Regions from separate parts of the Paenibacillus spongiae genome, predicted to be linked through region 2. Evidence: riboswitches for the same ligand, from Rfam matches in the RefSeq annotation. Region 2 holds a riboswitch; the other holds the start of a gene.
The links. Region 2 has a riboswitch for FMN ahead of L1F29_RS29025 (DMT family transporter). Riboswitches for the same ligand answer to the same signal wherever they lie in the genome.

Region 1 (3,419 bases), 3.6 Mb from region 2:
TATTCTGCACGGGCGCGTATAACTATGCAATGGCGAGCAACTACAACCGGATCCGCCGCCCGGCCGTCGTCTTCGTGAAGGACGGACAGTCCGATGTGGCTGTCAAGCGCGAATCGCTGGACGACATTGTCGGCAATGATGTGATCCCCGCCCGCATGAAGCAAGCCTCGACGGCAAAATAAAAAATACGAATATCCAATTGGAGGACGCACGTCCCCAGTCATGAGGTCCCCTGGATCGCGACGGCAGGTCGCGGTTATCCAGGGGACAAGCTTTTATTATGGGAAACGTTCATGGTATAATGACCGTGTTTGCCTTAAGGGGCTTGAAGAAATGCAGGGCGGAACGTTAATCAAGAGCTGAGAGGATGGATTACAATGGCAAAACAAGCGAATATTAAATTGGCGAACGGAGCCGAAGTGACGATCGAGCTGTTCGAGAAAGATGCGCCAAACACGGTAGCGAATTTCGAGAAGCTGGCGAATGAAGGCTTCTATAACGGTTTGACTTTCCACCGCGTTATTCCGGGCTTTGTCGCACAAGGAGGCTGCCCGCAAGGTACAGGCACGGGCGGTCCAGGCTACACGATCAATTGCGAGATCAACCCGAACAAGCATGAGCGCGGCACCTTGGCCATGGCGCACGCCGGCCGCAACACCGGGGGCAGCCAGTTCTATATCTGCTACCAGCCGCAGCCGCATCTTGACGGACAGCATACGGTGTTCGGCAAAGTGACCAAAGGCATGGAGCATATTGATGCGGTACAAGGACGCGACAAGATGGAGAAAGTCGAAGTTGTCGAGGTTTAGACCGTAGAAGGTTAACCGCTCATAGAGATAGCCCGCGCTGGCGAAGATCCGGCGCGGGCTATTTGTGTTTTAACCGGAATGGGTTCGTTGTAATGCATGTCTGGCGAGCCGGGCATGCTTCTTATTTCGATGGTTTTGAAAATAAGTTGCAATTTTCATGGCAGAGTGGTAACATTTTTTCAAAGTATCAGCAGCTTTCCTTCGGGGTCGGGTGAAATTCCCAACCGGCGGTGATCAAGGGCGACGGTCCGCTGCATGTCGACAGACATGCGCAGCCTTCGCATTTGTCAGTCCGTGACCCGGGCCGCATCAGCCATTCGCCATAAAGGCATTGGTTCGTGCGGAACGGTGGACCTGGTGAAAATCCGGGACCGACAGTATAGTCTGGATGGGAGAAGGAGACGGCTATTGTACATCATTTTTACGTTCTGCTCGCTTTGTTCATTTTTTCACAAAGCTTGGGCGGTTTGTTTGAATGCGTCTTTAGTCATTCCCTGACATCATCACCCCGTCGGCATTTTGCGGCAAGGGGTGATTTTTTATTTCCTTGGAAGTGATGAACGACGCTTATTATATGCGTTTAGCCTTAGATATGGCATCCAAAGCAAAGGGACAGACCGAGATTAATCCGGTTGTCGGATGCGTAGTCGTCAAGGAAGGGCGAATCGTCGGGCTGGGCGCCCATCTGAAGCGCGGTGAAGGGCATGCGGAGGTCCATGCGCTGCAGATGGCCGGACGCGAAGCGGAGGGCGCGACGGTTTATGTCACGCTTGAGCCCTGCAGCCATTACGGGCGCACGCCCCCGTGCTGCGAGCGAATCATCGAGGCCAAGGCTTCGCGTGTCGTGGTGGCCTGTCTCGATCCGAATCCGAAGGTCGCCGGCCGCGGGGTTGCGCGTCTGCGGGAGTCCGGCATTGAGGTTGGCGTAGGGCTCCTGGAGAAGGAATCGCTGGCGATGAATGAAGCGTTCAACAAATATATTACGACAGGCCTGCCGTTCATAACGCTGAAGACGGCCATGACGCTGGACGGGAAGATCGCCGCCAAGACCGGAGACAGCCGCTATGTCAGCGGTTCTGAAGCAAGGGAGCGGGTCCATACGATGCGTCACCAGCATAGCGGCATTATGATCGGCGTCGAAACGGCGCTCGCGGATAACCCGGAGCTGACGACAAGATTATCGGTGCCCGGCCTGCATCCCGTACGCATTGTCGTCGACTCCCAGCTTCGTCTTCCTCCGGATTCGCGCTTGCTGCTGGACGCATCCGCGCCGGTTATACTGCTGACGACAGAAGGAGCTTCCCAAGACAAGCGCGCCGCTCTGGAAGCCAAGGGCGCAAGCGTCATTGCATGCGGGCCGGGTCCACGGGTAGACTTGGCCTACGGAATGAAGAAGCTCGGCGAGCGCGAACTCGGCTCGGTATTGCTTGAAGGCGGCGGAAGGCTTAACGGGTCCATGCTGGAGCTCGGGTTGGTCGACAAGATTGTGCTGTTCATTGCGCCGAAGCTCATTGGCGGTCAATCTCCCGAAGCGTTCACATTCGGCGGATTCGATCGGATGGCTGATGCGGTGCCGCTTAGGCATATGACGACCGAGCAAATCGGCGATGACCTATGCGTAAGCGGCTATCCCGTTTATGCGACCGTGCAGACGGAGCAAACCGGCGGCTAGTCCTGCGGCAAGATACAGGCAGTAAGGAGGGAATCATCGTTGTTCACAGGTTTAATCGAGGAAATCGGAACGTTGAAGCGCGTTTATAAACAAGGCGAGGCGATGATGCTGACAATCGGGGCATCCCGCATTCTGTCCGATGTGATGATCGGGGACAGCATCTCGGTTAACGGGGTCTGCCTAACCGTCACGGAATATAATGCGGCCTCATTCACCGTCGACGTTATGCCGCAGACGTTCCGGCATACGAATTTGAAAGATATCCGATCCGGCGAGAAGGTCAATCTGGAGCGGGCGATGAAGGCGGGCGGAAGGTTTGGCGGCCATATCGTGCAGGGGCATGTCGACGGAACGGGAATTGTCGAATCGCGGACGGCGGATGCCAATGCGGTCGTATTCACCATTCGCCCGCAAGATTCGGGGCTCATGCGATATATCATTTCACAGGGCTCCGTTACGATTGATGGAATTAGCTTGACCGTTACGGAATGCCATGAAACGGGCTTCTCGATCTCGATCATTCCGCATACGCTGCGCGAGACTGTGCTGCAAGAGAAGCAGACGGGGAGCGTCGTTAATATCGAGTGCGACCTGCTCGGCAAGTATGTTGACCATCTGCTGCATTATAAGGGTGCAGGTCCGCGCAGCAGCGGCGGAGATTCCGCCGGCGCCGCGGGTGCAGGCGGCGTCAGCAGCACGGGCAAAGGGCTGACAGCCGAATTCTTGGCAGAGAACGGTTTTCTATAAGCAAGTCAACCAGGTTGTACGATAAGGAGGGGATATCATGAACCACCAAGGACAGGAAGACGAATCAGTTAACCAGCTTGGACGCGAATTCGACGCGATCGAGGACGCCATCTACGATCTGATGCTTGGCAAGCCGGTTATCGTGGTCGATGATGAAGATCGAGAAAATGAAGGCGATTTGATCGCATTAG
Region 2 (3,419 bases):
CCACAAACCGGCCGTTATCCGCGCCCATCCGCTCTTTCCACTTTTCGGGCAAAAATGTGCCGATCTTCTCCTTCTCCGTATGATATATAATTTCACCGGATTCATTGGCGATGACGATATAACCGGATTTTCCATACGGCTTGATACTCGCGATTCTCTGCAGCTGGTCAACAGAGAGGCCCATAATAATCGCGCCGGCGGTCTTGTATGTTTTATTGTCGATAATTTTCCGGTAAACCGTGATGACCGGAAAGTCGTTTTTTTTCGCCAATCCGAGAATTTTAAAGCTTTCCGGATATTCGGGCATGCTTACCGTATGGAATTCACCGTAATACGCGCCTTTTGCGGAAATGATGGAGAACTCATATATGTCTTTCCGCAAATTTGGAATCAGTTCATTATTTAGACGAGCCTTCAAATGATACATCTCGTACGTATTGAACGGATCAGACTTGATGAATTCCTGAACCAGCGGATGGCCTGGATAAGGCATCGAATCCGCCTTAATGCCTGCAAAAAAATCATCTAGCTGTGTATTTACCCGGCGGATCAACTGTTCGTTATAATAAATTTCACTCTCCTGAATCGTTTCGGCCGACTTGATATACCAAATCAGACAAAAGCCAATAAAAGGAATCAAAAACAGTACGATAAAGAACGTCAGCAGGCTTTTCTTTATTGAAGAAGGTCCAGCAAGTCCTTTCACTCTATCGTCACTCCAATCTCTGCCCTTCTCAACGGTTACTGACACCCCGCATTTTTTACAAAACCTCAACAAAAAGAAAGCGTTTTCTAAAATAGGCATAGCATCTGCGCGAAAGCGCACCCTTGCTTCTGCTTGGTGAACAAAGGGTATCGGCGAATCGCACTAAGCGAATTCTTCGGCCTGTCAGTTTCCGTTGCTTGTATTAAGAGTAGTGGAGCGAACGGTTTCGTGTCAATACAGAAAAGGAATGCCTTGCTTCCGCATGAAAATCGTGGAATTCCGGAAAATGGTTATTCGATCTGGTGATCGACATGTTGCATTACCTCTTGCATATAGAATGCCACTCGCGAATGAAGCTTCGCCTTGCAACATGTAATTCCCCATTAACGCAACAACAGGCCGCCGCGGCAGCCTGTCGTTTCAATCTACTTCCTTATCGAATTACCACGTCATCACGCCGCGGCATTCCCCTTACTGCGGGTCATTAACCACAGAATCAACCAAATGAGAGCAAAGCCTACGAGTTGTCCCGCGGTCAGTTTCTGATCAAATACGATCCAGTTCATGAATACACCTACGGCAGGGAAGGCAAGCTCCGCAAGCGTCGCAAAGAAAGCTTTTGTCGATGACAGCCCCTTATAATAGAGAAGCATGCTGACCAATCCTGGGAGAAAAGCCTGGAACAGCAGGTTTACTGCAATCAGCGCCAGCTCGCCGCTAGATCCGCTTACTTGCCATACGTCGCCGCTAACCAAAAGAACGACCGATACGAACGGAATAGCCAACAAGAACCGTAGTGAAGTGACGACTGGGAAATCTAAGTTTCTTTGCAGCAGAAACTTGCCCATAACAGTCGATCCACCCCATAAGAGAGCTGCCAGAATAGAAAATAAGCAGCTTATTGTACCTAAATCCTTCAAGCCCATCCCAGGTGAAGCAAAGCCGAACGTCAACAGATACGTACCTAGAAGTGCAACGAATATATAGGCAAAAAATTTGGAAGGCAGCGTTTCTTTGAGCAGAACACGCGCCAGAATGATGGCGAACAAGGGTTGCAATTTCTGCAGAAGCAGGACTGCGTTTGCATTGCCGTGAGCGAATGCCTCCGTGAACAGTATGGTCGCAATGGCCGAGCCGCCCCAAGATATGAATAGCAGGGCGCCAACGACTGCCAGCGTTAGCTTACCGGTTAATGTCTTGTGGTACCTGATCAGCACTGGCATCGCATAACAGGCCAACAGCAGATGCTCAATGAATACGATCTGTAAAGAGGTGAAGCTTTTCAACAATAGGATTCGAAAGAGAGGGTCGAGCCCCCACAGTGTCGCTCCGAGCGCGACATACCAAATCCCATTGATGCTGCTGGTGCGCGATGAATGCAAATTCGTGTGGTTACTTTCCAGCTTAAATACATCTGCCAATTCAAAAACCTCCGATGGAATGTTTTGAATTGAACCTTCTGAAAGAAGCGATGCCCCCGTTATAAATCAACGGGGGCATCGCTAAACAGACCTGTTTAAAATTCAATTTTAACAAGTTGTTCTTCACCTTCTCCCATCCGGACTATACCGTCGGCCTTGGAATTTCACCAAGTCAGTCCCAGCCCATACAGGCTGGGAGTCGCGGGCTTAGATACATGAACGTATCCTCACCGCCGGTAGGGAATTTCACCCTGCCCCGAAGGTTCATATTCTAATAGTTTGAATAATAGCACGGCTACAGATTGCCTGGCAAACCTTTTTCCAGGTCGCCGGGTTGCTCGAATAACGCAGGCCAAACTTTATCATACGAAACCACCTGCACCGCTTCGTCAATTCCCAAGCAGCCTCACCTCATCGCAGGGAAGGATCACCCATAGCGCTTATTGAAGGAGCTTCGTGATCTCCGTGAAATTATCCGCGAAGCCGACAAACACCTTATCTTGAATAACGATCGTCGGAACCGTCTGCTTCCCGGTCAAGCGAAAGACTTCCTCGGGATATTTCATATCATCTTCACAATTATACTCGATGTAGGGGATATTATTTTCTGCGAAATATCGCTTGGCATGATTGCAGTCGCTGCAGGTTGGAATCGTATAAATTTTCAAGGATTCAGACATTGTCATTCACTCCTCTTCTTAATAAACGATTAGGGCGGTAGCTTAAGCCACGATTTCTTGCAGTTGCTCCAGTGTCATCCGATCTACGAATTTGCTGAACTTTTCTTTACTCTTGGCGTTCTCCTTATAAAAATCGATGATCGTGGTTACAACATGCGCAAGCCGATCCTGCGTTACCCCCGAGCATAGAAGCTTCGCCTTGGCCACCTTCAGTCCTTTGGGCTCACCGCCCACATAGATATCGAACGTATCCTTCATTTTCACGACGCCGATATCTTTCAACAGCGGCTCGCTCGTGCCTAGCGCGCAGCCTGCATAACCGACCTTCATCGGCGTAGGCGTCTCGATTCCGGCGATTGCTTGATTCAAGAGCTTAGCCGTCTCTAAGCCGGCTGCTTCTTCCCCTTTGCAGAAATTGCAGGCGATCAGCGCTTTGGTCACAAATCCTGCCGGATTGACTTCCAGCCCCGATCGTTCAAACTCATCCTTGATGGCATCATGCTGATCGATAGGCACCTGCACATACAATTGTTTGAACGGGGTCATCTCGATCTTCGCATCCGCACCGGCAAGCGTTCCGATCTTCATGAGCTGCTCCGGCGTAAATTGGCT

Region 1: another riboswitch for FMN. It lies ahead of ribD (bifunctional diaminohydroxyphosphoribosylaminopyrimidine deaminase/5-amino-6-(5-phosphoribosylamino)uracil reductase RibD); the one in region 2 lies ahead of L1F29_RS29025 (DMT family transporter).

What each region holds. Positions count from the first base shown of each region.
Region 1 covers NZ_CP091430.1:2,438,581-2,441,999, forward strand. Annotated here, with positions in the region: gene lysA (diaminopimelate decarboxylase) at 1-182, shown strand, start outside; gene L1F29_RS11225 (peptidylprolyl isomerase) at 378-809, shown strand; FMN riboswitch at 1,003-1,213, shown strand; gene ribD (bifunctional diaminohydroxyphosphoribosylaminopyrimidine deaminase/5-amino-6-(5-phosphoribosylamino)uracil reductase RibD) at 1,384-2,481, shown strand; gene ribE (riboflavin synthase) at 2,521-3,228, shown strand; gene L1F29_RS11240 (bifunctional 3,4-dihydroxy-2-butanone-4-phosphate synthase/GTP cyclohydrolase II) at 3,266-3,419, shown strand, end outside.
Region 2 covers NZ_CP091430.1:6,456,212-6,459,630, forward strand. Annotated here, with positions in the region: gene L1F29_RS29020 (cache domain-containing sensor histidine kinase) at 1-706, opposite strand, end outside; gene L1F29_RS29025 (DMT family transporter) at 1,159-2,109, opposite strand; FMN riboswitch at 2,249-2,395, opposite strand; gene L1F29_RS29030 (glutaredoxin family protein) at 2,568-2,807, opposite strand; gene L1F29_RS29035 (nitrite/sulfite reductase domain-containing protein) at 2,850-3,419, opposite strand, start outside.